Regions from separate parts of the Bariatricus sp. SGI.161 genome, predicted to be linked through region 1. Evidence: predicted binding sites of a transcription regulator. Region 1 holds the regulator's gene; each other region holds the start of a gene.

What was found. The regulator HrcA, encoded in region 1, represses chaperone genes, less so after heat shock. The targets are predictions, from matches to a motif close to TGTTAGCACTCNNNNNNNNNGAGTGCTAACA.
Region 2: the regulator HrcA is predicted to act here: its motif matches at 8,192-8,222, upstream of ACQRBH_RS09995 (Hsp20/alpha crystallin family protein).
Region 3: the regulator HrcA is predicted to act here: its motif matches at 6,221-6,251, upstream of ACQRBH_RS09935 (co-chaperone GroES).

Annotation. Positions count from the first base shown of each region.
Region 1 covers NZ_JBNPLX010000005.1:27,396-37,753, forward strand. The annotation lists gene ACQRBH_RS04195 (ABC transporter permease) at 1-1,049, shown strand, start outside; gene ACQRBH_RS04200 (ABC transporter permease) at 1,036-2,190, shown strand; gene dnaJ (molecular chaperone DnaJ) at 2,212-3,399, opposite strand; gene dnaK (molecular chaperone DnaK) at 3,537-5,432, opposite strand; gene grpE (nucleotide exchange factor GrpE) at 5,471-6,172, opposite strand; gene hrcA (heat-inducible transcriptional repressor HrcA) at 6,190-7,233, opposite strand; gene ACQRBH_RS04225 (hypothetical protein) at 7,803-8,096, opposite strand; gene ACQRBH_RS04230 (Crp/Fnr family transcriptional regulator) at 8,202-8,861, opposite strand; gene ACQRBH_RS04235 (ATP-binding protein) at 8,946-9,620, shown strand; gene ACQRBH_RS04240 (metal-sensing transcriptional repressor) at 9,760-10,167, opposite strand; gene ACQRBH_RS04245 (replication-associated recombination protein A) at 10,174-10,358, opposite strand, start outside.
Region 2 covers NZ_JBNPLX010000015.1:89-10,446, reverse strand. The annotation lists gene glmM (phosphoglucosamine mutase) at 1-81, shown strand, start outside; gene ACQRBH_RS10035 (YitT family protein) at 109-951, opposite strand; gene ACQRBH_RS10030 (4-hydroxybutyrate dehydrogenase) at 1,089-2,204, shown strand; gene eno (phosphopyruvate hydratase) at 2,278-3,573, shown strand; gene secG (preprotein translocase subunit SecG) at 3,712-3,954, shown strand; gene rnr (ribonuclease R) at 4,077-6,236, shown strand; gene smpB (SsrA-binding protein SmpB) at 6,217-6,684, shown strand; gene ACQRBH_RS10005 (hypothetical protein) at 6,703-6,942, shown strand; gene ACQRBH_RS10000 (DUF4870 domain-containing protein) at 6,969-7,514, shown strand; gene ACQRBH_RS09995 (Hsp20/alpha crystallin family protein) at 7,649-8,071, opposite strand; gene ACQRBH_RS09990 (citrate/2-methylcitrate synthase) at 8,397-9,788, opposite strand; RNA gene ssrA (transfer-messenger RNA) at 10,064-10,358, shown strand, end outside.
Region 3 covers NZ_JBNPLX010000014.1:72,997-83,354, reverse strand. The annotation lists gene ACQRBH_RS09960 (peptidoglycan recognition protein family protein) at 26-718, opposite strand; gene ACQRBH_RS09955 (aldose epimerase family protein) at 810-1,838, opposite strand; gene guaB (IMP dehydrogenase) at 2,049-3,503, opposite strand; gene ACQRBH_RS09945 (DUF6106 family protein) at 3,614-4,105, opposite strand; gene groL (chaperonin GroEL) at 4,216-5,841, opposite strand; gene ACQRBH_RS09935 (co-chaperone GroES) at 5,905-6,189, opposite strand; gene ACQRBH_RS09930 (hypothetical protein) at 6,305-6,610, opposite strand; gene codY (GTP-sensing pleiotropic transcriptional regulator CodY) at 6,703-7,485, opposite strand; gene topA (type I DNA topoisomerase) at 7,549-9,630, opposite strand; gene dprA (DNA-processing protein DprA) at 9,671-10,358, opposite strand, start outside.

The DNA.
Region 1 (10,358 bases):
TTTTCTATTTTGCTTTTGCATCTTCCGGTCTTGCATCTACAGGAGAAGCCGAGTGGGAACCTGTGAAAGTCACAGTGATTGAAGAAGATTCCTCATCCGAGAATGCTTCTGTGTTCCTTTCCTTTTTAGAGCAACTGGATCCGGAAACACTGAATATCCAGGACATTTCATCAGAATCAGCTGCTCTCCATGCATTGAATGAAGGGGATATCACAGGGATCTTCTACGTACGCGAAACACCTGCACTGACGGTCAGCAAGAGCGGACTCAATGAAAGTATCCTGACTGCACTTCTGGATAATTATAACCAGAGCGCTGCCATGCTTCAGAAAATCACCTCCTCACATCCAGAACATCTAGAACACGCACTAGAAGTAATGAGTGACTACAAAGAGATGACAAAGGAGACCTCATTAGGCGGTAAATCTATGAACCCATCTGTCCAGTATTTCTTTGCTTTAATCGCCTATGCATGCCTGTCAGGCGCATTTCTGGGAATCCGGTCAAGCTTTGACTCCCAGGCAAACTTAAGTCCGCTCGGTATGCGCCGGAGTATCACACCCACCCATCGCCTGACATTAATATGCATTGATATGTTTGTACTGGTTGCCATCCACTTTATCAATATGCTGATTCTGAATCTCTATATCACAAAGGTTCTGGGAATCAGCCTGGGGGATAATCTGCCAGCACTTCTTTTGGTGAACCTGATGGGAAGTATCATTGGTGTATGTATTGGAATTACACTGGGATGTGTCAGCCGGCTATCCATAGACCTGAAATACGGGCTCACAGTCGCCATTACTTTATTCCCGGGATTCCTGGCAGGTCTGATGTTTGGAAATATGAAGAATATCATTGAGCTTCACTGTCCAATCATAAACCGCATCAATCCGGCCGCTGTATTGAGTGATGCCTTCTATTGCATGGGAATCTACAACGATATGCAGCGTTTTACTCGCTGTATTCTCATACTTGCCGTTATGAGTATTCTGCTTTTGGCGGTTGCATTTTTCAGTGTCAGGAGGGAACGTTATGACAGTATTTAAAGGATTTCTAACCGTTGCAAAACAAAATATCGGCACACTCATCATGTATCTTGCCATCTTTCTGACCATCTGCCTGACCATTCAGAAAATAACCGGTGGAGACACTCAGACTACTTTTGAAGCAGAAAGACTGGACATAGCTGTCATTGACCATGACGGCAAAGCACTTGCCCAAGGACTTACCGAGTACCTGTCTCATTATCATAATATTAAGGAATTACCAGATGATAAAAGTATCCTGCAGGAAAGACTTTTTTACCGCGAAATCTATTATGTGGTTACCATACCGGATGATTTTGAAGAACTCTGTCTAAACGGTGACGAAAAACTTTCTGTCACAAAGGTTCCCGGAAGTAACAGCGGATATTATGTAGACCAACAGATCAATACATTTTTAAATGATGTGCGCATTCTGACATCCTGTGGTTTTTCATTAACAGAGGCAATCAGCGAAGTCCAGAACAATACTTCTATTGAATCAGACGTCTCTATGATAGATAAAAATGGACTTGGCGGACAGATGCCTGGTCATGCTTTTATGTTCCAGTATATGCCATATATATTGATGAGCATCCTCTGTTATGCATTAAGCTTTATCATGATTGCTTTTAATAAACCCGATATCCGAAAACGAATGCTCTGTTCTGCTGTCTCCAGCAACAGCCAGAATCTTCAGCTCGTTCTAGGATTTATGGTAATTGGTTTTGTCGTATGGGCTATCTGCGCCTTCCTCCCGATTCTGGTATACGGCAAAAATTTTCTTCAGGACGCACATCTGCCCTACTACCTGATCAACAGCCTGATCATGACTCTTGTCTCATTGACACTGGCGTTTCTTGTAGGAACACTGGTACACCGGGAAGAGACCGTAAGCGCCGTTGTCAATGTATTGACATTGGGCATGTCCTTTCTCTGTGGTGTCTTCGTAAGTATAGATATCTTAAACAAAGGCATCAAAACAGTGGCACATTTCCTTCCAGCATACTGGTATGAAATCAACAATAGTCTCCTCGCTTCCAATGGGCATCTGAGTCAAAGTCAGTTCCATTCACTTCTGACCGGTTATGGTATCCAGCTTCTCTTTGCGGCAGCCTTTCTCGTTGCCGCACTGGTAATTGGACGCCACAGACGGCAAATATAGAAAAAGGAAGCCCTTGATGACTTATTCATCAAAGGCTTCCTTAACTTTATCCATAAATCCTTTTTTCTTTTTGGTTCCTTTATGTTCCGAATGATCCTCTGCTGCATGAAGTGAATTTCCTGACAGCTCATCGAACTTGCGGAGTGCTTCTTTGGCTTCAGCAGTTAAGTGTTCTGGTGTCTGGATGACCAGCGTTACATAATGATCTCCACGAACCTGTGAATTCCGTACGGATGGAACACCCTTTCCTCTCAGGCGTACTTTGGTATCCGTTTTAGTTCCTGGCTTCACGTTATAGATGACTTCTCCATCCACTGTCTTAATTCGGATATCTGCTCCAAGCGCTGCCTGTGCAAATGAAATTGGAACAGTTGAAAAGATATGCATATCCTGGCGTTGGAAGATTGGATGTCTGGATACAACCACTTCTACCAACAGATCTCCTCTTGGTCCGCCATTTGTTCCAGGCTCACCCTTATCACGAATGCGAACACTCTGACCATTATCAATACCTGCCGGAATAGTAACAGATATCTTTTTCTTGCTGGAAATATATCCTGTTCCGCCACAATCCGGACATTTTTCACGAATGATTTTTCCTGTTCCACCACAATCCGGACAAGTCTGCACATTCTGAACAGTTCCAAAGAAGGATTGCTGCGTATATACAACCTGACCCTTTCCGCCACATTTTGGACAAGTCTCTGGCGAAGTGCCCGCTTTTGCACCGGTACCGCCACATTTTGGACATGGATCTTTCAATACAACTTCTAATTCTTTCTCACATCCGAACACTGCCTCTTCAAACGTAATCCTTACGCTCTTACGGATATTCATACCCTTCATTGGGCCCTGGCTGGCACGGCCTCTGCGTCCGCCGCCCCCGAATAAATCGCCAAATATATCACCGAAAATATCGCTGAAATCTGCTCCATTAAAATCAAATCCACCAAAACCACCAGCTCCGCCGGCACCGCCTTCAAAAGCCGCATGGCCGAACTGGTCATACTGACGACGCTTTTCCGGATCACTCAGAATTGCATAAGCTTCCGAAGCTTCTTTAAACTTCTTTTCAGCCTCTGCATCACCGGGATTCATATCAGGATGATATTTCTTGGCAACCTGTCTGTATGCTTTTTTTAAAGTCGCTTCGTCCGCATCTCTGCTGACGCCAAGCACTTCATAGTAATCTCTCTTTGATTCTGCCATCGTCTATCCCTTTCTTCTCTAATCTTAAGATTTATTTCAAGACATAAGGAAGTTCCGCGAAGCTCAGCTCTGTCTGGTATTACTGAGTTCCGCGGAACAGCCTTCACACCAAGCTTACAAGAACCTCGCCAAGTGTATTAGACTTCTTTATAATCTCCATCTACAACATCGTCTCCCTGGAAACCGTCCGGTGCCGGACCTGCTCCTGGGTTCGGGCCTGGATTTGGACCTGCGCCTGCGCCCGGATTCGGGCCTGCACCTGCCGCAGCTCCAGCCTGCTCATACATCTTTGTAAATACTTTCTGTGCACTTTCCATCAGTTTATCTTTTGCAGCTTTCATCTCTGCGACCTGTGCATCTGAAATATCATCCATATTTACTTTATCAAGGACTTCTTTTAATGCCTTGCAGTCAGCTTCTACTGCTGCTTTGTCTGCTGCATCAATCTTATCCCCAACTTCACCAAGTGCCTTCTCAGTCTGGAAAAGTAATGCATCTGCATCGTTCTTAGCATCAATTCCTTCTTTACGTTTCTTATCCTGAGCTTCGAATGCTGCTGCTTCTTTTACAGCTTTTTCAATATCTTCATCGGACATATTAGAGCCAGCAGTAATGGTAATATGCTGTTCTTTTCCTGTTCCAAGATCTTTCGCAGATACATTTACGATACCATTTGCATCAATATCGAATGTAACTTCAATCTGCGGTACTCCACGTGGAGCCGGTGCGATTCCATCCAGTCTGAACTGTCCGAGAGACTTGTTATCTCTTGCAAACTGTCTTTCACCCTGTACGACATTGATATCAACGGCTGTCTGATTGTCTGCTGCAGTAGAAAAGATCTGGCTCTTCTTGGTAGGAATTGTTGTATTTCTCTCGATCAGTCTTGTAGCAACACCACCCATAGTCTCAATAGACAGTGACAATGGAGTTACATCAAGAAGAAGGATGTCTCCAGCTCCTGCATCTCCGGCAAGTTTACCACCCTGAACAGAAGCACCAAGTGCTACACATTCATCTGGGTTCAGAGATTTGCTTGGCTCTTTACCTGTAAGACGTTTTACTTCTTCCTGTACAGCCGGGATACGTGTAGAACCACCAACCAATAATACCTGACCTAACTCAGATGCTGTGATTCCTGCATCTGAAAGTGCTCTCTGTACAGGCTCAGATGTCTTCAGTACGAGATCATGTGTCAATTCATCAAATTTTGCTCTTGTCAGATTCATATCAAAGTGCTTTGGACCTTCTGCTGTTGCTGTGATGAATGGAAGGTTAATATTCGTTGTTGTTGCAGAAGACAATTCTTTTTTAGCCTTCTCAGCAGCTTCTTTTAATCTCTGAAGTGCCATCTTATCTGTAGATAAATCAACACCTTCCTGTTTCTTGAATTCAGCAATCATATAATCTGTGATCTTCTGGTCGAAATCATCACCACCAAGTCTGTTATTACCAGCTGTAGACAATACTTCGATGACACCATCACCAATTTCGATGATTGATACATCAAATGTACCACCACCTAAGTCATATACCATGATCTTCTGTTCTTTTTCATTATCAAGACCATATGCCAGAGCTGCAGCTGTAGGCTCGTTGATGATACGTTTTACATCAAGACCTGCAATCTTACCAGCATCTTTTGTTGCCTGGCGCTGAGCATCGTTAAAATAAGCAGGAACTGTGATAACAGCTTCTGTTACCTTTTCTCCAAGATATCCTTCTGCGTCTGCTTTCAATTTCTGAAGAATCATAGCAGAAATCTCTTGTGGAGAATATTTCTTGTCATCAATTGTAACTCTGTAATCGCTGCCCATTTCTCTCTTAATAGAAGAGATTGTTCTCTCAGCATTTGTTACTGCCTGACGTTTTGCAGGTTCACCTACCAGACGCTCTCCTGTTTTTGAAAATGCTACAACAGATGGTGTTGTTCTTGCACCTTCTGTATTTGCGATGACCGTTGGCTGGCCACCTTCCATAACAGCTACACAACTGTTTGTTGTTCCTAAGTCAATACCTATAATTTTGCCCATTATAAAGACCTCCTAATTATTTTAAAATGAAGTTCAATTTAGTTTGCTACTTTTACCATACTGTGTCTCACTACAGAGTCACGGTACATATATCCTTTTTGGAATTCTTCGGCTACAATATTCTCACCAAAGTTTTCATCCTCCACATGCATCACTGCATTATGGAAATCAGGATTGAACTCTTTGCCTACCGCTTCGATAGGCTTGACCCCTACTCCTTCCAGTGTAGTCAATAACTGTTTATACACCATCTCCATTCCTTGGATGAAGGGATCGTTCTTTTCTTCTTCCTTGACACCATCAAGCCCACGCTCGAAATTGTCAACTACCGGAAGAATCTTATCTATGATATCTTTCGCTCCTATTTCATACATCTGGGATTTTTCCTTTTCTGTACGCTTGCGGAAGTTATCAAACTCAGCCATCTGACGAGTAAGTCTGTCTGTCAGTTCTTCGATCTTCTCGTCCTTTTTATCTTTTTTATTCTTCTTGCCAAATATCTTTTTTTCAGATTTGGATTCATCACTGTTCTTGGCTTCTGCTTCGTCAGCAATTTCATCTGATTCAGCATCTTCTTTTGTAGCAGCGTCCGCTTCTGATTCTACTTCATTATCTCTTTCGTCGCCAGTTTCTTCTGCAGCTTTTTCGTCGGCTTCTGTCTGCTCTGCAACAGCTTTCTTTGCCTCCTCAACTGCTTCTTTTACCATCTCTTCCTGGCTCTTCTCCTGATTATTTTCCAAGGGTTATTCCACCTTTCTTATTCTTTTTTATGAAACATCCGATCCAGCTCATTCTGAAGCCGTTTCATAGATTTCAATACATGTTCATAATCCATTCTTTTTGGTCCGATAATACCTATGGTTCCCTTCATGCCATCTCCCAATTCATAAGTTGCGGTGACAACACTACAATCCTTCATAGTCTGTACCGGTGTCTCATCACCAATATATACCTGAATCCCTGTATTATCTTCTTTTGCCAGCGTCTGTGTCACTAGTTCCGTCAATTGCTGCTTTTCTTCAAAAGCACTGATAATTTCCTGAGCACTCTGATTATCACTCAATTCCGGGTACTTAAATATGTTCGTAGCACCACTTGTATAGATCTGCATATCTTCATCGATCTGAATGGCATCCGCTACTGCATCCAGAACATTTCCAATCACTGCACTGTGTATTCCAGCCTGCTCTTTCAGCCTTGCAATCAATCCAAGATTAATCTCTTCAATAGACATACCATTTAACGTTGTGTTAAGAAGCATATTCAACTTCAATAAATTTTCATTACTGAGTGGTTCATCTATATTAATAATCTTGTTCTTAATCACATTACCGCCAAGTACGATCACCGCAATGATCTGTTCCTCGTCTACCATAGACAACTGAATGAACTTAATTTTATTCGCGCTGTTCATTGGTGTAGAGACCATTGTTGCGTAATTCGTATTACTGGCAAGAACTTTCGCTGCCTGCTTCAGAAGCTGTTCCATCTTGTCTGCCTTATCCAGCATCTGCTCCTGCATCTCATTCAGTTCCTGTTCCTTCTCTTCCATCAACATATCAACATAAAGTCTATAGCCCTTATCCGAAGGAATTCGTCCAGCAGACGTATGTGGCTGTATAATGTAACCAAGCTCTTCCAGATCAGCCATCTCATTACGAATCGTTGCAGAACTCAGATTCAAATCCGTATATTTTGAAATCGTTCTGGAACCAACAGGCTCGCCGGTCTCAAGATAATTCTGAATGATTGCATGCAGAATTTTTAATTTACGATCACTAAGTCCATGATCCGCTATCATCTGTACTCCTCCTTTCGGATTTCCCTGTTAGCACTCGAATTTAAGGAGTGCTAACATCTTCGACTATTAATGTATCACTATGGTTTTCATTTGTCAACATAGTTTACATATTTTTTATAAAATGAATTTAGATGAGGGAGGATTCCTGCGCATGATGAAAAGTGGAAAAGTATTATCAAAAATCTATCGAAATAACGATGAATAATATAAAAACATCGTTCCCCATTGTGTTACGCACTGGGAATACCTCTCGGATGAGATCGTTCAGTAATTGAGAATGTCAGGCGCAAGGGAGCTGGAGCATCTGGCCTGTATCCGTCTAGCCAAGCGCTAGGATCCGTTACAGAACAAAGAGCTGCAATTCCGTGTGAGAATTTGGCATCCAGCCAAATTCGAAAGGACTGCTGAATCGAGAAATTATCCAAATTTCTCGGTGAATCAGTCCGGTCACGAAATTGCAGCTCTTTGTTCTGTTATGGATTCCAAGCGAAGGATACCGGATACAGGCCAGCCGCTCCAGCTCCCTTTTGCCGTACACTCCTCAATTACCAACTAACGCATCTAAATTCCTAACTAAGCTCGATTTTTTCTGCTTCTTCCGGCTTAAACTCATTTTCAAGGTCATAGATATTATGTCCGGTAGATTCACCCAATACTCTTCCTTCTAATGAGTAGCAACGAATAAATCTCTTTGGATCAATACTGGACCAGTGTTCTACATCCCAGCTCATATAACCATCTGCGTCAGATTTCTTTTCTTTCAGATATAAATCTACCTGACGTCCATCCTTCATGATCTGGATCAATCCTTTTGTTCCATCCACTTCTAATTCTTCCTTTTTTACTGAATCGTAAACTTTCATGATATTCCCTCCTAAAATGTAAATTAGGAATCTTCCAGCGAAGCATTCCCCAATTCGTTCTATAACTGATTATACATTTTAAATAATAAAAACTCAATGTTTTTTCTACTTTAGCCAAAACTCACTTCTGCACATATCAAGAATACCTTCTTTTTTTAGTTTCCCCAGTTCCGTTGACATCGCACTCCGCTCCACACAGAGATAATCTGCCAATTCCTGTCGGTTAAATGGAATGGTAAAATGCCTGCTTCCTGCTCTTTTTGATTGTTCGGACAGATAAGATAATAATTTATCTCTAGTAGTTCGTTTTGAAATATGGCGGATCTTTTCTCCCAGCATCACGTTTTTTCTCGCAAATATTTGTACCATATTTATAAAGAACTTCTGCTGTAATAGAGAACCCTCAGCAGACAATTCAAATATTTTCTTCACAGGAACCTGTAAAACAGTACAATCCGTCACTGTCACAACGCTGACTGGACTTTTTTTGATTCCTGCACAAGAAAATGCTGCCCCAAACAGTTCTCCTTGACCAAGTTGTTCCAATATCGAACGGTTACCAAATACATCTTCACATATTACCTGTACAAATCCCTCTAGAATTACCCCAAGATTCTCTACCGGTTCCTCCTCTCCAAGTATCATCTCATTTTTCTGATATACTTTCATCTTACTTTCTAAAACAGGCATTATCTTCTCTATCTCTTCCTGCTCAATTCCCATAAACAACGGAGATTTTTTCAAAATATCAATATTTATTTTCATAAGCTCCTCCAATCGTTGGAAAAACAACATATTTTATTTTATAATTGTAGTAAATTAGATACAACAAATCAAGGAGGTACTTATATGCTAAGAACAATGGTTCATATAGACGAAGAAAAATGTAATGGATGTGGAGCCTGTGCTGCCGCTTGCCATGAGGGCGCCATTGCTATGATAGACGGGAAAGCAAAGCTGATCCGTGATGACTATTGCGATGGTCTCGGCAATTGTCTTCCGGTATGCCCGACCAACGCAATCACTTTGGAAGAACGAGAGGCCGCAGCATACGATGAAGAAGCAGTACAAAAGCATCTGAATATCAAGAAAATGATTGCAGAAATGAGGGAACCAAAAGAAGAAAAGCCAACAGAATTCGCAGGATGCACTCCTTCACCAAGCCAACTTAATCAGTGGCCTGTTCAGATCAAACTGGTTCCGGTCAATGCACCATATTTTGAAAATGCAGACCTGTTAATTGCGGCAGACTGTACCGCATATGCCTATGGGGATTTTCATAATCGCTTCATCAAAAACCGCATTACCTTAATCGGCTGTCCCAAATTAGACGAAGGCGATTATACAGAGAAATTAACAGCGATCATTAAAAACAATTCCATCAAAAGTCTTACTATCGTCCGCATGGAAGTCCCCTGCTGCGGTGGAATTGAACGGGCAGCAACCGAAGCACTAAAAACAAGTGGAAAATTCATCCCCTGGCAAGTCGTGACCATTGGGATTGATGGGAATCTGGTTGATTAGGTTTTGTGATTGGGAATGTCAGGCGCAGGGATAGATTGATTCTATCCCTGCGCCTGACATTCCCAATCGCCAAACTTTTCCAACCAAAAAGGATTCCTCCGCATCGTCATCAACCGTTTTCGCCAACTGCAAAACGACACTACTTCATAAATTTATCGATTGCCTGATTCAGGCGTTCAATGGCTTCCATATCATTTTCTTCTACTGCTTCTACAATACAGTGATTCAAGTGGTTTTTCAGTACTACTTTTCCGGTATTATTGATGGCAGAACGTACTGCTGCCAATTGGATCAGAACGTCACTGCAGTCTGCGTCCTTTTCGACCATACGCTTGACTGCTTCCAGATGGCCAATGGCTTTTGACAGACGGTTTATCACTGCTTTTTTCTCTTCCGGACTATGAACATGACCATGGTCATGCATATGCTCATGGCTATGACTATGTTCATGGCAATGTTCTATTCCATGCTCATGAAGATATGCATGGTCTATCTCTTCCCTGCCGGAAATCAAACTCTGGGAATCTGTATATTCATCTTGTATCATTATTTCTCATTCCTTTCGAAGGTACTTCATCCAGTCTTTGATCTCTTTTTCATGTCCATTATCGCTTGGCTCATAGAATTTTGCATCCTGAATCTCATCTGGAAGATATTGCTGCTTTACATAATGATCCGGATAATCATGTGCATATTTATATCCGATTCCATGTCCAAGGTTTTGAGAGCCTTTATAGT
Region 2 (10,358 bases), on a different contig from region 1:
GCGGCTACAGATGAGTTATGTGAGAAATATGTAGACCAGGTGATTGAAGTGATTAAAGCAGAAGGCCTGATTGTTGAATAAAGTTTTCTGAATACAAAGGGTTCCACTCTAGATTGAGTGGAACCCTTTTCCTATGATCTCACTGGTATTTGATATCAATAAAAATGCATCTGGAGAATTCTCCTTGATAAAATTACGAAGTTTTATAGCTTCCATCCGGTTTAATGCCGTGAGCAAAATGTATTTATCTTCGCCGGAAAATGCACCTTGAGCCAATACAATAGTTGCACTTCGGTTAAGATCATCTCTGATAAAATCACAGATTGGTTTCGGATTGGAACAGACAACGTTAAAATACTTGGAAAGATTCAGACTTTCGATAAAACCATCAATCATAAAAGAACGAAGTGCCAATCCCAGGAAAGAATATAATCCTGTCTCTATATCGAAGACAAAACATCCAGCTAATGTAACGATAAAATCAGTAGCAAGCAATGCTTTTCCGATATCCATGCTGGTGTATTTCTTCATAATCATAGCAACAATATCCGTTCCACCGCTGGAAGCACCAATGTTGAATAATACTGCAGAGCCAATAGAAGGAAGTGCGATTGCAAATGCAAGTTCCAAGATTGGCTGATCAGTTAATGGATGGGACATAGGATAGATGCGTTCTAATGCCGATAAAGTTACAGATAATAAAATACTGCTATATGCTGTTTTAGCTGCAAACTTTTTCCCCAGGATAATAAAGCCAATCAGCAATAGAATCATGTTGGCGATAAAAGAAAAATCACCGGCAGAAATTGGGCATAATCTGGCGACTAAGACTGCGAGACCTGTAATACCGCCAAAAGTAAAGTTGTTGGCAAATTTAAAGAAATAGATGCCAACTGCCATAACCAGTGTACTCAGAGTTAATAAAACAAAGTTTTTCAGTTGTGATTTCATAATACATTCCCCAATTATATTATTTTTTAAAGGATCACCCTTGATACCACACCGATTGTAACGCTCAGGTATAGAAAAGTCAATGAAAGAATGCTATATTATACCTAGAAATCATAATAGGAAATGAGGAGAGAAGATTGAAAGTTTTTCAACAAAAATCAAAAATTCAAAAATTTGCAGATGCGGAAGAATTTGTGAGGGAATATCAGATTGGAAAGGGTGATTTTGTTCTGGCAAGTCGGCATATATATGAGACTTATTTTGCTCCATTAAAGATTGAAGCACATGTGGAGTATAAGAGTAAATATGGAGCCGGAGAACCGACAGATGTTATGATAGATGGTCTTCTTCAAGATTTTGCAAGGACTGAGTGTACACGAATTGTTGCAATTGGCGGCGGTGCAGTCATAGATATGGCAAAGATCTTGGTTTTAGGTGGGAATTATAGAGCAGAAGAGATATTTCAGCGCAAAGTACCGCTTCAAAAAGTTCGCCCATTGATTGCAGTTCCAACAACCTGTGGAGCAGGATCGGAAGTGTCCAATGTATCGATTACGGAATTAACCAGCCTGCATACGAAGCTGGGCTTGGCGGTTGATGAGATTTACGCAGATGATGCAGTGCTGATACCGGAACTTTTAAGAGAATTGCCATATCCATTTTTTGCAACCAGTGCGATTGATGCATTTATTCATGCGATTGAATCTTATGTGTCTCCGAAAGCAAACTTATATACAGAAATGTTCAGTATGAAAGCCATGGAGATGATTATAGATGGATTTCGTAAAATTGTTGAAAATGGACCGGAATATCGATGGAATCTTCTGGATGAATTCCTGACAGCAAGTAATCTGGCTGGAATTGCATTTGGAAATGCCGGTACCGGAGCAGTACATGCCATGTCTTATCCATTAAGTGGTGTATATCATGTGACACACGGCGAAGCAAATTACCAGTTCTTAACAGCCGTATTTGCAGTGTATCAGGAGCTGAAACCAGAAGGAAAGATCCAGGGACTGAATCATTTCTTGGGCAAGCTTTTGGATTGTGAGGAAAGACAGGTCTATACAGAATTAGAAAAACTTCTGGATAAAATTATTTCCAGAAAGCAGTTACATGAATATGGCATGACAGAGGATGAAATCGAAAGCTTTGCCAAGAGTGTTGAAGCAAGTCAGCAGCGTCTGTTGAATCAGAGTTATGTAAAGCTGTCTTGGCAGCAGATGGCAGAAATATACAAAAAATTGTACTAATTATATGAAGGAAATCCCGCATTATAAATCCGGAATTGGCAAATAATATTTCCCAAAAAGGAGGAAATGTCTCATGTATAAATATTTGCCAATTACGGATGTATACGCAAGAGAAATATTAGATTCTCGTGGAAATCCTACGATAGAAGTAGAAGTACTTGCGGAAGATGAGTATTGGGGATGTGCCAGTGTTCCTTCTGGCGCTTCGACCGGACAGTTTGAGGCTGTAGAATTAAGAGATCGTGAGGATAGATACGGAGGACTTGGTGTTGAACGTGCAGTGGATCATGTGAATGCACGGATTGCTCCTGAAATTATAGGAATGAATGTATTAGATCAGGCAGCTATCGATACAATCCTTATTCAATTAGACGGAACGGAAAATAAGTCGAATCTGGGGGCCAATGCTATGCTTGGAGTGTCCATGGCAGTTGCAAGGGCAGCGGCATCTGCACTGCGTCAGCCATTATATGCGTATCTTGGAGGGACGAATGCCAAACGGATGCCGGTTCCGATGATGAACATTATGAATGGAGGAAAACATGCCGATAACACGATTGATATTCAGGAGTTCATGATTATGCCCGCCGGTGCAGTCTGTTTTCGGGAAGGCCTTCGAATGTGTGCAGAAATCTATCATACATTAAAAAAGTTGTTGAAAGAACAAGGCTACAGCACTGCAGTCGGAGACGAAGGTGGATTTGCACCGAATCTTCCAGATGCCAGAGAAGCGTTGCACTTTATTACAGATGCAATCAAAAGATCCGGATATAGACCAGGAGAAGAAGTTGTAATTGCACTTGATGTAGCTGCTTCAGAATTATATGACAAAAGCTTTAAAAAATATGTATTCGAAGGCGAAGGAAAGATGAAGAACAAAAAGATTGTTCGTTCGGTTGAAGAACTTATCGATTTTTACGCAGACCTGGCAGAAGAATTTCCCATTGTATCTATTGAAGATCCATTGGATGAAGAAGATTGGGAAGGGTGGGAATTACTGACGACAAGACTCGGGTTAGACCTTCAGTTAGTCGGTGATGACCTCTTTGTCACCAATACCCATCGCTTGAAAAAAGGAATTAAACGAGAAGTAGCCAATGCGATTCTCATAAAAGTCAACCAGATTGGTACTCTGACAGAAGCTTTTGACGCAATTGAAATGGCAAAAAACGCCGGATACAAGACTATCATATCCCATCGCTCCGGCGAGACAGCAGATCCAATGATCGCAGATATCGCAGTAGCATTTAATGCAGGACAGATTAAGACAGGAGCTCCGTGCAGATCCGAACGAGTAGAAAAATATAATCAATTATTGCGGATCGAAGAACGGCTTGGCGATGTCGCCGAGTATGAAAATCCATTTTAGTGTCAAAAAGGTACACCACATTTTTCAATTGGGGACGTAGTAAAATTTAATTTTACTACGTCCCCAATTGAATTTTCCTTGCCATTTTGTCTTCCTTATGCTAGAATAAGTATGGTTTATCCGCAGGAGGTGTAGAAAGTGGAGATTTTAAAAACGGTATTAATGATTATATTTGCAATAGACTGTATCGCATTGACGGCAATCGTATTAATGCAGGAAGGTAAATCAGCTGGGCTTGGAACAATCAGTGGTATGGCAGATTCTTATTGGGGTCAGAACAAAGGTCGTTCTATGGAAGGTGCGCTGGTGAAGTCTACGAAGTTCCTTGCGATCCTGTTTGTTGTATTGGCAGCAGTGTTGAATTTAAAAGTATTTGCATAAGATAAGGCATATTTTTATGAGAATGGTGGGACACTCCTGTATGGGAGTGTCTCTTTGTGTATATTTGATGAAAGTGACATCGTTTCTTGTGGAAATATTCTTAAATGGAGGACTTGTAAGAGATGGACAAGACATTTGAAAAGCGAAAAAAGGTAATCTATGATTTGATTTGTGATGATTTATATGTGCCTATGAAGTTCAAAGAACTTGCAATGCTTCTGCAGGTTTCCAAAGATCAGAGAGATGCCCTGCGGGAGGTATTGGAATCTTTGGAGGAGGATGGAAAAATCTATCTTTCTAAGAAGGGCAAATATTGCAAAGGAGAGGCGAAACGTCTGACTGGAATCTATCGCGCGAGCCTGAAAGGATTTGGATTTGTTGTAATTGAAGGTGAGGATTCAGATATATATATTGATGAGGAACATGTAAATGGTGCATTTGATGGCGATGAGGTAGAAGTCGTAATTACAAAGGAGCCACAGGGAAGAAGCCGGGAGGGTAAGATTGTAAGGGTTGTATCCAGAGGCTTGACAAAGATTGTCGGACTGTATCAGATGAAGGCGAACAAGAATTATGGATTTGTGATACCAGATAATCAGAGATTCGCGCAGGATATCTTCATCCCGGTTGAAAAATCAAAAGGTGCAGTGGATGGTCATAAAGTAGTAGTGGAATTGACTTCATATGGTGAACAAGGACGCAAGCCTGAAGGAAAAGTAATAGAGATTATAGGACATGTCAATGATCCGGGAACAGACATTATGTCTATTGTAAAAGGGTATGATCTGCCGGTAGAATTTTCAGAAAAAATTTTAAATCAGGCTGAGCGTGTGGCAAAGGACGTTAGCGAGGCTGATATGGATGGCCGTAAGGATATCCGGGACTGGCAGATGGTGACGATTGACGGAGAAGATGCGAAAGATCTGGATGATGCTGTCTCGATTGAACGTGATGGTGACAATTATATCCTGGGGGTTCATATTGCAGATGTGTCGAATTATGTACAGGAAAATAGTGCGATTGACCGGGAGGCTTTGGAACGTGGAACGAGCGTATATCTTGTGGATCGTGTCATTCCTATGCTTCCACATAAGCTTTCGAATGGAATCTGTTCGCTGAATGCTGGAGAAGATCGTCTGGCGCTTAGCTGCATCATGACAGTGAACCCGAAGGGGCTTGTAATCGATCATGAGATTGCAGAGACGGTTATCCATGTCGATGAAAGAATGACTTACACAAGTGTCAAAAAGATTCTTGTAGACAGAGATGCAAAAGAATGCGAACGGTATCGTACTTTGATTCCCATGTTTGAATTGATGAAGGAATTGTCAGGAATTCTCCGGGAACGCAGAAAACAAAGAGGATCTATTGACTTTGATTTCCCAGAGACAAAGATGGTATTAGATGAAAATGGAAGACCAGTTGAGATAAAGCCATATGACCGCAATGTGGCGACAAAGATTATTGAAGACTTCATGCTGCTTGCAAATGAGACTGTCGCCGAAGATTATTATTGGCAGGAACTTCCTTTTGTGTATCGTACACATGAAGCACCGGATGAAGAGAAGATTCGTGCTTTGGCAATATTTATTAATAATTTCGGCTATTCAATGCATGTTGGTGTAAATGAAATCAGACCGAAAGAAATTCAAAAGTTGCTTGCAAAAGTAGAAGATACACCAGAGGAGGCGTTGATCAGCCGTCTGGCACTCCGTTCTATGAAGCAGGCCAAATATACACCGGAGAACACCGGACATTTTGGACTGGCAGCTAATTATTATACTCATTTTACCTCTCCGATTCGCCGATATCCGGATCTGCAGATTCATAGAATCATTAAGGATAATCTGCGGGGAAGGATGAATGAGAAGAAGATGGAACATTATCATCAGATCCTTCCTGACGTGACAAAGCATTCCAGCGAGATGGAGAGAAGAGCAGATGAGGCGGAGAGAGAGACGGTTAAATTAAAGAAAGTGGAATATATGCAACAGCATATCGGTGAGATCTTTGAAGGAGTCATATCCAGTATTACAAAATGGGGAATGTATGTGGAACTTCCGAATACTGTAGAAGGTCTGGTGCATGTGGCGAATATGACAGATGATCATTATGAATATTTCGAAGATCGTCATGAAATGGCAGGTGTGCATACGCATAAGGCATATAAATTAGGACAGCAGGTGACCGTTCGGGTGATTGATACGGACAGACTGCTCCGAACGATAGATTTTGAATTAGCAGATGAAGGAGATATGGAAGATGGCGAAGACGAATGGTAAGATGATAGCTAACAACAAAAAGGCATATCATGATTATTTTATATTAGATACTTATGAAGCCGGCATTTCTCTGCACGGCACAGAGGTGAAGTCCTTACGTATGGGGAAATGCAGTATTAAGGAATCATTTATCCGAATTGAAGATGGTGAAGTCTTTATCTATGGTATGCACATCAGTCCTTATGAAAAAGGAAATATATTTAATAAAGATCCATTGCGTGTCCGAAAACTTCTTCTTCATAAGTCAGAGATTAATAAATTGCTCGGAAAGACAAAAGAAAAAGGGGTAGCAATCGTACCGCTAAAGGTGTATTTTAAAGGTAGTTTAGTGAAAATAGAGATTGGTCTTGCCAAAGGTAAGAAATTATATGATAAACGCCAGGACATTGCAAAAAAAGACCAGCAAAGAGAAGCACAGCGGGATTTTAAAGTGCGTAACTTTGGATAGCAAAGCAAGGAGGGAAACATGGTACCAATAAAAAAAGAAGATTTAAGAAAACTGGTGACACAGACGACGGTAGAAATGTATGAAGAATTAACGCCACAGTTAATTCAGCTGATCGATCAGACGAAGCATGATGATACATTGACAGAAGCGCAGAAACAAGATGAGATATCTTTACATATGTTGGGTTATGTAAAATCCTGTACAAATGAGATTATTATTGAAGTTCTGGCGGAGATACTGGGACTGGAAGATGAATAATTCACAGGAAAGAGAGGAAAATTAGAATGGCATATTGTGTAAAATGTGGTGCGAAGGTGGATGATGACATCCGATTCTGTCCGCAGTGTGGGGCAGAGATCCCTCGGCAGACAAGCCAGGAACAACAGTATACATATGGTCAGCAGACGGGCCAGGAACAACAGTATACATATGGTCAGCAGACAGATCAAAAACAACAGTATACATATGATACGGAAGAGTATTTTGATCCGCAGGAAGTACGCGGAAATAAAGGGATGGGTATACTCTCCTATTTTGGAATCCTGGTATTAATCCCATTGTTAGCCGGAGATAAGCGTTCGCAGTATGTAAGATTCCATGCAAACCAAGGACTGGTTTTATTCCTTGTTTCGTCTATTATAGATCTTTTAGATGGAGATTGGGTGTGGGGATTGCATTCTGTCATCAACTTTGGAGAAAGCATCTTTTCGTGGGCATTTGATATCTTAAGTTTTGCATGCTTTATCCTGATGATTATGGGCATTGTTGCTGCATGTAAAGGACAGAAAAAAGAATTACCTTTGATAGGAAAGATTAAAATATTAAAATGATTTTATATAAATGAAGCAGTTGTCAGGTTGACAACTGCTTCATTTATATATGAGATTTATAAGATAGGATCATCTATATAAGAAAGGGAATAATTCCCTGACAACGTGGGACCTGGTCCCTTTATAATTAAAGATTACTCAATGGTAATCAATTTTGGCTGTTCTTCCTGTCTCTGTACTTCCTTCGGGAATGTCAGATGAAGGACCCCGTCTTTGAATGCGGCTTTAATGTCTTCTTGGCTGATCTCGTCACCTACATAGAAGCTTCTGTTGCAAGTGCCGGTGTAGCGTTCTTTGTGGATGCATTTTCCTTTTGCATCTTTTTCTTCTTTTGTCTCATTTTTATGAGCTGTAATGGTAAGGTAACCATCCTTTAAATCAGCTTTGATGTCCTCTTTAGCATATCCTGGAAGTTCCATTGCGATCATGTAGTTCCCGTCTTTTTCATGAATATCTGTCTTCATGATCTGTGTAGAAGTACGGTCATATGAAGTGGTGAAAAATGGATCATTAAACATGTCATCAATTAAATTAAATCCTCTGTTTGTAAGTAACATAAGTCATTCCTCCTTAAATATATGCCTGACCGGTGAAAAGATATCCGTTTTGGTTTTATACGAAATCACCGGTGGTATTTTGCTTTGTTTTATTTGTTATAGTTATTATATAACACATATTGTTAGCAGTGTCAATAGGTGAGTGCTAACTTTTTTATAATTTTTAAATTTATGATACCAAGGACAAAAGATCTAAACCCATATGAGCTTGCTCATAGGTGGGGCGTTTGATCCCCAACATCATTTTATTTGAGATTTCAATAAAAAAGAGAGCAGAAAATCTGCTCTCGTTGTAATATCTTATGTTGAATAATAATTCTATTCTTTAATTCCGTTCTTCAAGCGGAGTGAAATCTTCATGTGTTCCCACATATTTATAAGCAGGACGAATAATCTTGCCGGCGTTGATTAATTCTTCTAAACGATGAGCACTCCAACCGGGCATACGTGCAATTGCAAAGATTGGGGTAAATAATTCCTGTGGAATGCCTAGCATAGTATAGACAAAACCGCTGTAAAAGTCTACGTTGGCGCAGACATTTTTGAACAGTTTGCGGTGTTCCATGATTAGCTGTCCGGCCAGGCGTTCTACCAGTTCGTAAAGTGCAAATTCTTCCATTAATCCCTTTTCCTCGGCAAGTGCTTTGGCGAATTTCTTCAAAATGACTTCACGAGGATCGGAGAGTGTATAAACAGCATGCCCCATACCATAGATTAGCCCAGAGTGATCAAATGCTTCTTTATTAAGAATCTTTTGCAAATATATGGCTACTTCTTCTTCGTTGGTCCAGTCATTGATATGAGCTTTGATGTCGGCAAACATATTCTGGACTTTTAGATTGGCTCCACCATGACGAGGTCCTTTTAATGAACCGATAGATGCAGCGACCGAAGAATAAGTGTCTGTACCAGAGGAAGTGACAACATGGGTTGTGAAAGTAGAATTGTTACCACCGCCGTGTTCGGCATGAAGAATCAAAGCGATATCCAATACTTTGGCTTCCAGCTCGGTATATTGACTATCCGGACGTAACATTAGCAGAATGTTCTCGGCCAGAGACAGCCCTTTCTGTGGATTGCGGATCAGTAAAGTCTCGTCCTTACGGAAATGTCGATATGAATGATAAGAATAAACAGCAATCAGAGGAAGCTTGGCAATTAGTTCCAGAGACTGGCGAAGTACATTTCCAGGAGTGATACTTTCTGGATCAGAGTCATATGTATAGAGCGTAAGAATACAGCGCTGCATGGCGTTCATGATATTCTCGTTTGAAGCTTTCATGACAACATCACGGACAAATCGACCGCTTAAATTCTGTAATTCAAACATAACATCAAGAAACATAGAGAGCTCTGTTTTGCTGGGAAGTCTTCCAAACAAGAGAAGATAAATGGTTTCTTCGAATCCAAATTTGCGACCTTTCAGACTGTTTACAATATCATTTACATTAATTCCCTGATAGTATAATGCACCTTCAGCAGGAATCTGACGTCCATTGATGAGATTATAGGCACAGACATCAGAGACTTCCGTCAATCCTGTTAAGACACCCTTTCCGGCGGAATCACGCAGACCACGTTTGACATCATATTCAATATATAAGTTGGGGTCAATCCGGTGATTTTTCATCAATTCCTGTTCTAATTTTTCTATGTTCTGTTTTAAAATGTCTGTTTCGTGTAAGTCTTCAAGGTGCATCAATTCATTTTCAGCCATACTCATTCCTCCGCTTCTCCGAGATTTAAATGAAAAAACACCTATTACAATTTATCATCACGTCATCGTAATTGGTGTTCGTTATACATAGTATATTAAAATATTCTACACGAAAGAGGATGATAATACAAGAATTTTCTTGGGATTTCTTTGGCTTTGAAATTTTTTATTAGAAAAAAATGGCATTTATATGCTCTTGACAAACATAGTTTCGATTTCTATAATAAAATATATCTAACAAAAGATTCGTTTGCAGACCAGAGAGCATGAATTCAGGGCTTGTACTGGTTTCGACGGGGGTCTGGAAGTTGGAGAAGCCATCCGTAGCGGGACACTACGATAAAAGTTCCAATTAAATATAAACGCAGACGAAAATTTAGCGTACGCTGCCTAATATTGGCAGCAGTCGGTCTTAGGTCATCCGCTGCTTAAGTAACCGGCTTCAACAAGGCGGAGCACTTCGTTTCCAAAGCTTTGAGGAGATAGAAGAACTTATGAAGCTACTAAAGTCAGTAACCTGTCATTAGGTGACTGACGGAGGGAATGTCAGAATAATGACTGTGATGGGAG
Region 3 (10,358 bases), on a different contig from region 1:
GCAAGATTTTCCTTTGACAACTCCATTAATAACTTTCCAATGTTTTCTTCACATCCTGTCTGAATGCCTGCCAGGCTGCCTCATTTTCTACAAAATATTTAGGACAGTTCTTCCCGGTCACATCATAATGCCGAATAACATCCTCCTCGTTCAGATCAAATTTTAGACATAACCAGGCACAAAGCTGTACCATAGACTGATAAGTAGCATCGTTGAACTCTCCCGTATCATCCGGGTGACAGCATTCGATGGAAACAGTATCAATATTCCGGTCATTGGAGGCATAAGCTACTTCCCAGGTCGGCACACATTGTACAATCTCACCTTCCAGACCTATCACAAAATTACTGCTGACTTTGGTATCATGTCCGTCCTTCAGGCTTTCAAAATAATCTCGGTTTTCCATGGCAGTTGCCCCTGGATTGGCCGTATAATGAACAACGATTCCTGTAATTTTATTCGTCTCTATTCCCGGTCTGGAATAAGGATTCACCGTCAGCAGTTCCACATCAATATCCGGCTTCAGCGCCTCTATTCTATCATTATCCAATTCCATATACTGGTCTGTAAACCAGGAAGGCTTTGCAATTCTTAATATAATGAAAAGAACGAATAGCACGACTAATAAGAGCAGGCCCAGACGTATATTACGCTGGACCCTTCTTTTTTGCTGTGCTTCAGTCAGTTTTCTATGGTATCTTCTTTTTCGCTTCTTCATGAGTCTTCTCCGTTTAACGTTCTTGCATCTGAGTATACCATAACTTTTTTATGTATTCATGAAGACTTTCTTAAAAACCGATAAAATCCTCTTAAACTATGAATTTGTAAGTCGTTGTTGTATCGTATTTCTCTCCTGCTTTCAAAACCGGTCCTTCAAAATTCTCTTTATGGATAGCATCCGGGAAATACTGGGTCTCCAGACAAGCGGCCTGACGCTTCTCATATACTGCACCTTCCTTACCTTGTTCATGCTCAAGGAAATTGCCTGTATAAAACTGCACTCCCGGAAGATCTGTAGATACTTCCATGGTAATTCCAGTCTGTTCACAATACATCTGTGCGATCTTACGCTCGCCCGTACCATTCAATACCCAGTTGTGATCATATCCCAGGCCGAATTTCAGAGCTTCATAATCCATATCGATCTCCTTGCCGATTGCCTTCATCTGTCGGAAATCCATAGGTGTTCCCTCTACCGGAACGATCTCTCCGGTGGGAATAGACTCTGCATCCGCTCTGGTAAACGCATCTGCACAGATCATAACTTCCTGATCAAGTATCGTTCCGGACGCATGTCCTGCCAGATTAAAATAGCTGTGATTCGTAAGATTCATTAAAGTATCTGTATCCGAAACTGCCTGATAATGAATCTTTACTTCATTTTCTTCGGTCAATGTATAGGTCACATAAATCCTGGCATTTCCTGGATACCCCTGATCACCATCCGGACTGTAAAGATAGAACCTTACATGGCTGTCATCTGCTTCTTCCACTTGCCACATTCTCTTATTATAGTAATCCCTTCCGCCATGAAGAGAATTCTGATTATCATTCTGCGTCAAATGATAAGTTGTTCCATTCAACTCAAACTCTGCCTTTCCAATCCGATTCGCAACTCTGCCGACCGTTGCTCCCAGATGGACCGTACCATTTTCATAACCTTCTACCGTATCATATCCCAACACTACATCCAGAAGACAACCATTCTGATCCGGAACCAAAACTTGTACCAAAGTTGCACCATAATCAGACACAACAACTTCCATTCCATTCTGATTTTTCAAAGAATATTTTACCACATTCTCTCCTTTTGCTGTTGTCCCAAAATCACTTTTCATTCTCATACCCTCTTTTTCTTAATCGTGAAGAGATAGGCGGATCACAACCATTGTACCTTTCTCTTCCTTGCTGAAATATTTATTCCATAATCTAAACCATATATCATTTTGATTCTATCGTCAACATTATTTATACCGATTCCAATAAAAAAGCCATCCACTTCTACAATATCTGTAAAGCGGATAGCTTTTTATAAAAATTATTATATTTTATTCATCTGTGCTGTAGTTTGGTGCCTCTTTTGTAATATGAATATCATGCGGATGACTCTCTTTCAGAGAAGCAGCAGAGATCTTAACAAACTTGCCATTTCTCTTCAGATCTTCGATTGTCGGAGTACCACAATAGCCCATACCGGAACGAAGTCCACCCATTAACTGGAATACCGTATCTTCTACGGAGCCTTTATATGCGACACGTCCTTCTACACCTTCCGGTACCAGTTTCTTTGCATCGGACTGGAAGTAACGGTCTTTGCTTCCGTTCTCCATCGCTGCGATAGATCCCATTCCACGATATACTTTATATTTTCTTCCCTGATACAGTTCAAATGTTCCCGGGCTCTCGTCACATCCGGCAAAGATGCTTCCCATCATGCAGACATTGGCTCCGGCTGCGATAGCCTTTGTCATATCACCGGAATACTTAATACCACCATCGGCAATGATCGGAATTCCATACTTATCTGCCGCCTCGTAGCAATCCATAACTGCAGAGATCTGCGGAACACCAATACCTGCCACAATACGTGTCGTACAAATGGATCCTGGACCAATACCAACTTTCACAGCATCTACACCAGCTTTGATCAAAGCCTCTGTTGCCTCACCTGTCGCTACATTACCCGCAATCACCTGAAGATCTGGGAATTTTGATTTTACCATATCTACAGTTCGGATGACATTGGCAGAATGCCCATGAGCAGAATCCATAACAACAACATCAACCTTTGCGTTCACAAGTTCCTGTGCTCTCTCCAGACAGTTTGCTGTAATTCCGATCGCTGCACCACAGAGCAGACGTCCCTGGGAATCCTTTGCGGATAATGGATATTTGATCTGTTTTTCAATATCTTTAATTGTGATAAGACCTTTCAAATTGAAATCCTCATCTACAATCGGAAGTTTTTCTTTTCTTGCTTTTGCAAGAATCTTCTTTGCCTCTTCCAGAGTGATTCCTTCCGGTGCTGTAATCAATCCCTCGGAAGTCATAGATTCTTTAATCTTTTTAGAGAAATCTTCTTCGAATTTTAAATCACGGTTTGTAATAATACCTACCAATTTTCCATTTTCAGTAATTGGCACACCTGAAATTCTGAACTTAGCCATCAGATTGTTGGCATCTTCCAGAGTATTCTCCGGTGACAGATAAAATGGATCTGTGATAACCCCATTTTCGGAACGCTTTACCTTATCAACCTCTTCTGCCTGCTGTTCGATTGACATGTTTTTATGAATAATACCAATTCCTCCCTGACGAGCCATTGCAATGGCCATACGATGTTCTGTTACCGTATCCATACCTGCGCTCATCATTGGTATATTTAACTTGATTTTTTTTGTTAAATAAGTTGATAAATCCACCTGATTTGGAATTACTTCTGAATAAGACGGAACTAAAAGTACATCATCAAACGTAATGCCTTCTCCGATTATCTTTCCCATGATTGTCATCCTCTCTTTCTCTCTCTTCAATTTTATGATTATCTGCTATAATAACTAATTTGTATATCACTTGTCAACATATTTCGTCCGCTTTTTTCTTTTCAGACAATTTATTTGCGAATAACTTTACGTGGCGCCATCAGGAAGAATCCTTCCACAATTGTCTCATTTGGCTCAAACAGAATCTTCTTTACCTCACCCTGATTCGCTGTTATCAGAGCATACACTCTTGCCAGTCCAGTTCCCGAACTATAATCATAGACCTTTGCATTCTGATACTGACGCAACTCCACTGCATCTGCCGGCGCCAGCATCTCCAGATCAGATACATTCATCGAAAATACTCTTTTTCTTTTTGACTTATTCATAATCTTGTCAATATCCAGATCGCCATTCACATATAAGTATTCATACTCAACCTTCAGCCGATGGAACATGAATATATCAAGCCCGATTAACAGAACTGGTACCAGAATAATAATCGGATAATAAAGCACTGCCAGAATAGATACGATTGTCACCGCAATCAGTATCGCTTTCGTCATCATATCTTTCATATCTGGTTTTTTCTTCACCAATTGTTCAGTATAATAGTCGCTCATTTTTTCTTCCTCCAAAATTTTAATTAAAGATATTGTAGCACATTTTAGGACAAAAAGAAAACTCCTCACAAGAGGAGTTTTCAAAATTTTCACACTTTATGTGTATCTGTTTACATCATGCCCATTCCGCCGCCTGCACCAGCTGGCATTGCCGGGGTCTCTTCTTTGATATTGGCAACAACAGACTCCGTTGTCAGAAGTGTAGATGCAACACTTGTTGCATTCTGAAGTGCACTTCTTGTTACCTTAGCCGGATCAAGAATACCACTCTCTACCATATCTACATAGTTCTCTGTCAATGCATCGAAACCAATACCTGGCTCTGATTCTTTTACTTTATTGATGATCACAGAACCTTCCAATCCGGCATTTGCTGCAATGTGATACAATGGAGCTTCCAGAGCTTTCAGGATTACATTCGCACCTGTCTTCTCATCACCTTCCAGAGTATCTGCAAGAGCTGCAACCTCTTTTGTAGCGTGGATATATGCAGAACCGCCTCCTGCAATAATACCTTCTTCAACAGCTGCTCTTGTTGCTGCAAGTGCATCTTCCATACGAAGTTTTGCTTCTTTCATCTCTGTCTCTGTTGCTGCACCAACACGGATTACAGCTACACCACCTGCAAGTTTTGCAAGTCTTTCCTGAAGTTTCTCTCTGTCGAAATCAGATGTTGTCTCTTCAATCTGCATCTTAATCTGAGCCACACGGTCAGCAATCGCTTTCTTATCGCCCATACCATCAACGATAACTGTGTTCTCTTTCTGTACTTTTACAGATTTTGCACGTCCAAGTTGATCCAGCGTAGTCTCTTTCAGATCCATTCCCAGTTCATCAGAGATGACCTGTCCGCCTGTCAGAATAGCAATATCTTTGAGCATTTCTTTTCTTCTGTCACCATAGCCAGGAGCTTTTACAGCAGCTACATTGAATGTTCCACGCAGTTTGTTCACAATTAACGTAGTAAGTGCCTCTCCTTCTACGTCCTCTGCAATGATCAATAATCTTGCACCAGACTGTACAATCTGCTCTAACAATGGAAGAATCTCCTGAATATTAGAAATCTTCTTATCTGTGATCAAGATATATGGATCATCAAGAATAGCTTCCATCTTATCCATATCCGTTGCCATGTATGCAGATACATATCCACGATCAAACTGCATACCTTCTACCAGATCAAGTTCTGTCTTCATTGTCTTGGACTCTTCGATTGTGATAACTCCATCGTTAGATACCTTTTCCATTGCATCTGCAACCATCTCTCCAACTTCTACATCGCCAGCTGAGATTGCTGCAACTTTTGCGATCTGATCTTTATCTCTTACTTTACTGGACATCTTAGCAATTGCTTCAACAGCTGCATCTGTTGCTTTCTTCATACCTTTACGGAGAATAATCGGATTAGCACCTGCTGCCAGGTTCTTCATTCCTTCATGTACCATAGACTGTGCCAATACAGTTGCTGTTGTAGTACCATCTCCGGCAACATCATTTGTCTTAGATGCAACTTCCTTGATCAACTGTGCTCCCATATTCTCAAAAGCATCTTCCAATTCGATCTCTTTTGCAATTGTAACACCATCATTTGTAATCAGTGGTGCACCGAATGATTTGTCAAGAACAACATTACGTCCTTTTGGTCCAAGTGTTACTCTCACTGTGTCTGCCAACTGGTTAACTCCTGCTTCCAATGCGCTTCTTGCTTCTGCGCCATATTTAATTTCTTTTGCCATGATAAATCTGCCTCCTATATTCTATTAAAAAACTTTTCTATATTCATTATTATTGACTGTTCTTTATTCACAGATGGCAAGAATGTCATCCTGTTTTACAATAATATATTCTTCGTCTTCAATCTCTACAGTTGTTCCTGAATATTTAGAATAAATAACCTTCTGTCCAACTGTAACATTCATTGTCACTTCTTTTCCATCAACTGTTCCACCTGGTCCAACAGCAATTACTTCTGCCTGCTGTGGTTTTTCTTTTGACTGTCCAGGAATGACTATTCCTGACTTTGTAGTCTCTTCTGCAACCAACTGCTTTAATACAACTCTGTCTCCTAATGGTACTAATTTCATATTTATTCCTCCTTAATTATATTCAAAGATTTGTCAGCACTCACAAAAAGAGAGTGCTAAAAGACTCTAGATATAAAATAGCACTCTCTTTCTACTTTGTCAACACACTTTCTATTTAGTTTACAAGTTTTTTATAAAATCCATTTCGAATCTGAAACTTCAATATCTTACCCGATTTATTCCAATAACGCTCTTTGATGAATCCATTGCACCCAATATTTCCGTTTGACGTCTCAATACGGCATTCATAGATTCCATCCAGTGAAAATATCGGAAGTTCTGTCTCCTCTGATAGAAAATATATGCATTCTTCGTCTGGATTATACGTAATGATTTTACAACTATGAGAAGTTTCATCAAAATATCCGTCTTTAAGTACCATTCTCGACATTTGAAGCTCTGCCGGACACTTTTCGTACATATATATTTCTCCTTTCCTATTGATACCCCGTCGAGATATTACAGCTAAACTCAAATAAGGGTATCAGTTGCCCGATACCCTTTCTACTCTGACTATTTCATACGTTCTGCTTTGATATGTTCTAATTCTGTAAATACATAATCATTAACAACTTTAATGTAGGTTCCTTTCATACCGGAAGAACGTGATTCAATTACGCCGGCACTCTCGAACTTACGGAGTGCATTTACAATTACAGATCTCGTAATTCCAACACGATCCGCAATCTTGCTTGCAACCAGAATTCCCTCGGTTCCATCAAGTTCATCAAAAATATGAATGATAGCTTCTAACTCTGAATAAGATAATGTACTGATTGCCGACTGGACAATATGTTCTTTTCTGGTCTCTTCAGCACTTTCTTCATTCACCGAACGAAGCATCTCCAATCCTACAACTGTTGCTCCATACTCACTCAAGATAATATCATCAATCTCATACATCTGTTCTTTTTTATAGATAAATAAAGTACCCAGGCGCTCTCCTGCAATATCAATCGGCGTAATAATTGCCTGATATTTTTTCACTGCATCTTCAGAAAAACCTAATGTCTGCAGATTCACATTCTCTTTAGTTGATAAGATACTCAAAAGTCGCTCATTTAGCATATCATCAATATGTTTTCCGATTTCCTGCTCAATCAATTCTTTAATATAAGGTACATTGTCACATTTGCTTCCCCCAAGTACCTTTCCCTTTTTACTTACGACTAATACATTCGAATCTAAAATCTGCGTAAGCACTTCACAAATGTCATTAAATACAACTTTACTCGAATTGTTGTTGTGCAGTAATTTGTTGATTTTTCTGGTTTTATCTAACAATTGTACGCTCATTGACATTCCACCATCCTTTGATTGATATATTATCATACAATTCTAGAAGTTTCAATTAATTTCCTAATTATTTTTGTTATTTTCTTTATTTTCTACATATCCACACTGCTCATCACCGCAGAGAAGCTTATTCCCTTTCTCTACCATATATTTTCCACACCTTGGACATTTCTTTGTAGATGGTTTCTGCCATGACATAAATTCACATTCTGGATTGTTCTCACATCCGTAATATTTTCTTCCTTTTTTCGTCTTTCGAATTACCACATCTTTACCGCACACCGGACAAGGAACACCTATTTTCTCTAGGTAAGGCTTTGTGTTACGACATTCTGGAAATCCCGGGCATGCCAGAAAACGTCCATGTGGTCCATATTTAATGACCATATTTCGTCCACACTGATCACAGATGACATCCGTCACTTCATCTTCGATTTTCACTTGTTCCTGTTCTTTCTCCGCAATCTCTACTGCTGCCTCCAGATCAGGATAGAAATTCTCAATAATTGTCTTCCAATTCACTTTACCTTCTGCCACACCGTCCAAAAGGCTTTCCATATTGGCTGTAAAATTCACATCCACAATACTTGGGAAGGATTGCTTCATAATATTATTCACAACCTCTCCAAGTTCCGTCAGATACAGATTCTTATTCTCTTTTGCCACATAACGTCTTGCAATAATGGTAGAAATCGTCGGTGCATAAGTACTCGGACGTCCAATTCCTAACTCTTCCAATGTCTTTACCAAGGTTGCTTCTGTATAATGTGCCGGTGGCTGTGTAAAATGCTGTTTTGTCTCAAAACTTTCCTTAGAAAGAACGGAATCCTTATCCAATCCTTTCAGCAATACATTATTTTCTTCTTTTTCTTCTCCTGCTTCTGTGTATACCGTTCGGAATCCTTCAAATGCAATCTTGGAAGCCGCCACTGTAAAATAATACTTTCCAGCTGCAATCTTCACAGATGTGGTCTCATATCTTGCGGGCTGCATTCTGCTGGCAACAAAACGCTTCCAGATCAACTGATACAAACGGAACTGGTCTCTGGTTAAGGAATCCTTCATTGCTGCCGGAGTGCGTGTCACATCCGTCGGACGAATTGCTTCGTGAGCATCTTGAATAATCTTATGCCCATCTCCAGACTTTGCCTCATTTACAGCCACATAATCCTGTCCATAACTTGAAGCAATATATTCCCGCACGTTGGCATCTGCCTCTTCAGAGACACGGGTGGAATCGGTACGAAGATAAGTGATCAGACCTACCGTTCCATTTCCTTTAATATCAATTCCTTCGTATAACTGCTGGGCAATCCTCATTGTCTTAGCTGTTGCAAAATTCAGTGCTTTAGATGCCTCCTGTTGTAAAGTACTCGTCGTAAAAGGTACTGGTGACTTCTTCGTTCTCTCACCTTTTTTTACATCTGCCACTGAATAGTCTGCATATTCCAGATCCTTGATGATTGCATCCAGCTCTTTCTGAGAATGAATCGTCATCTTCTTATCTGTTCCATAGAACTTAGCTGTCAGAAGTTTTCTCTCGCCCTCTACCTTCAGGTTCGCATCCAATGTCCAGTATTCTTCTGGAATAAAAGCATTGATCTCATCTTCTCTGTCTGCAATGATTCGAAGTGCTACCGACTGTACACGTCCGGCACTTAATCCTCTCTTTACCTTTGCCCATAAAAGCGGACTAATCTTATATCCAACAATTCGATCAAGAATTCTTCGTGCCTGTTGTGCATCAACAAGATCCATATCGATTTCTCGCGCATTTTTCAGAGATGCTTTTACGGCATTTTTAGTAATCTCATTAAAACTGATTCTGTACGTCTTTTTATTTTCCAATTTCAAAGCCTGACTCAGATGCCATGAAATTGCTTCTCCTTCACGGTCCGGGTCAGTTGCGAGATACACTTTATCGGCCTTCTTCACTTCCTTGCGAAGGTTGGCAAGAATCTCTCCTTTTCCCCGGATTGTAATATACTTCGGCTCGTAATCATGCTCAACATCAACTCCAAGCTGACTCTTGGGCAGATCTCTTACATGTCCATTTGATGCGGTCACCACATAATTACTTCCTAAAAATTTCTTGATGGTCTTCACTTTTGCTGGTGACTCCACAATTACAAGATAACGTGCCATAAAATAATTTCCTCCATGAAAATATATCCACCGGTATCATCTACCGGAGCTTTACATAATAATTTTTAGATATTTCTTTCACATATCCTTTCATTTCCAGAGTAATCAGCTGTTCCAGGAGTTCCTGTACATTCAGTCCAGTCTCCTCTAATAGCTGACTCATTCCCTTTGGAAATAAACCGAGACAACTATACACCATATTTTCTGTACTTTCAAGCACTTTTTCATTTTTGTCAATTATTTGCCCTTGATTCACAATATTTATACCTAACTCAATCAATAAATCTTCCGGGGATATCAGGATTCCTGCACCCTGACGAATCAAACGATGGCATCCCTGACTCATAGAACTCGTCACAGGTCCCGGCAAAGCATACACATCTTTTCCCTGCTCCAGTGCCATATCAGCCGTGATCAGCGACCCACTTTTTTCTTTTGCTTCTATCACAAGAACCACATCCGCCAGTCCACTGATGATTCGATTCCTTTCAGGAAAATAAGCCGGCAACGGGGGCTGTCCGGGAATCTGTTCAGATATGATTCCTCCCTTTTGTTGAATATCCATATATAATCCAATATTCTCCCTGGGATAACAGATATCTACCCCACATCCCAGCACTCCATAGGTTGCTCCTCCTGCATTCAGCGCTCCTCTTTGCCCCGCCCCGTCAATTCCTCTCGCCATTCCGCTGATAATCTGTATTCCTTCTGAAGCCAAAGCCTCACCA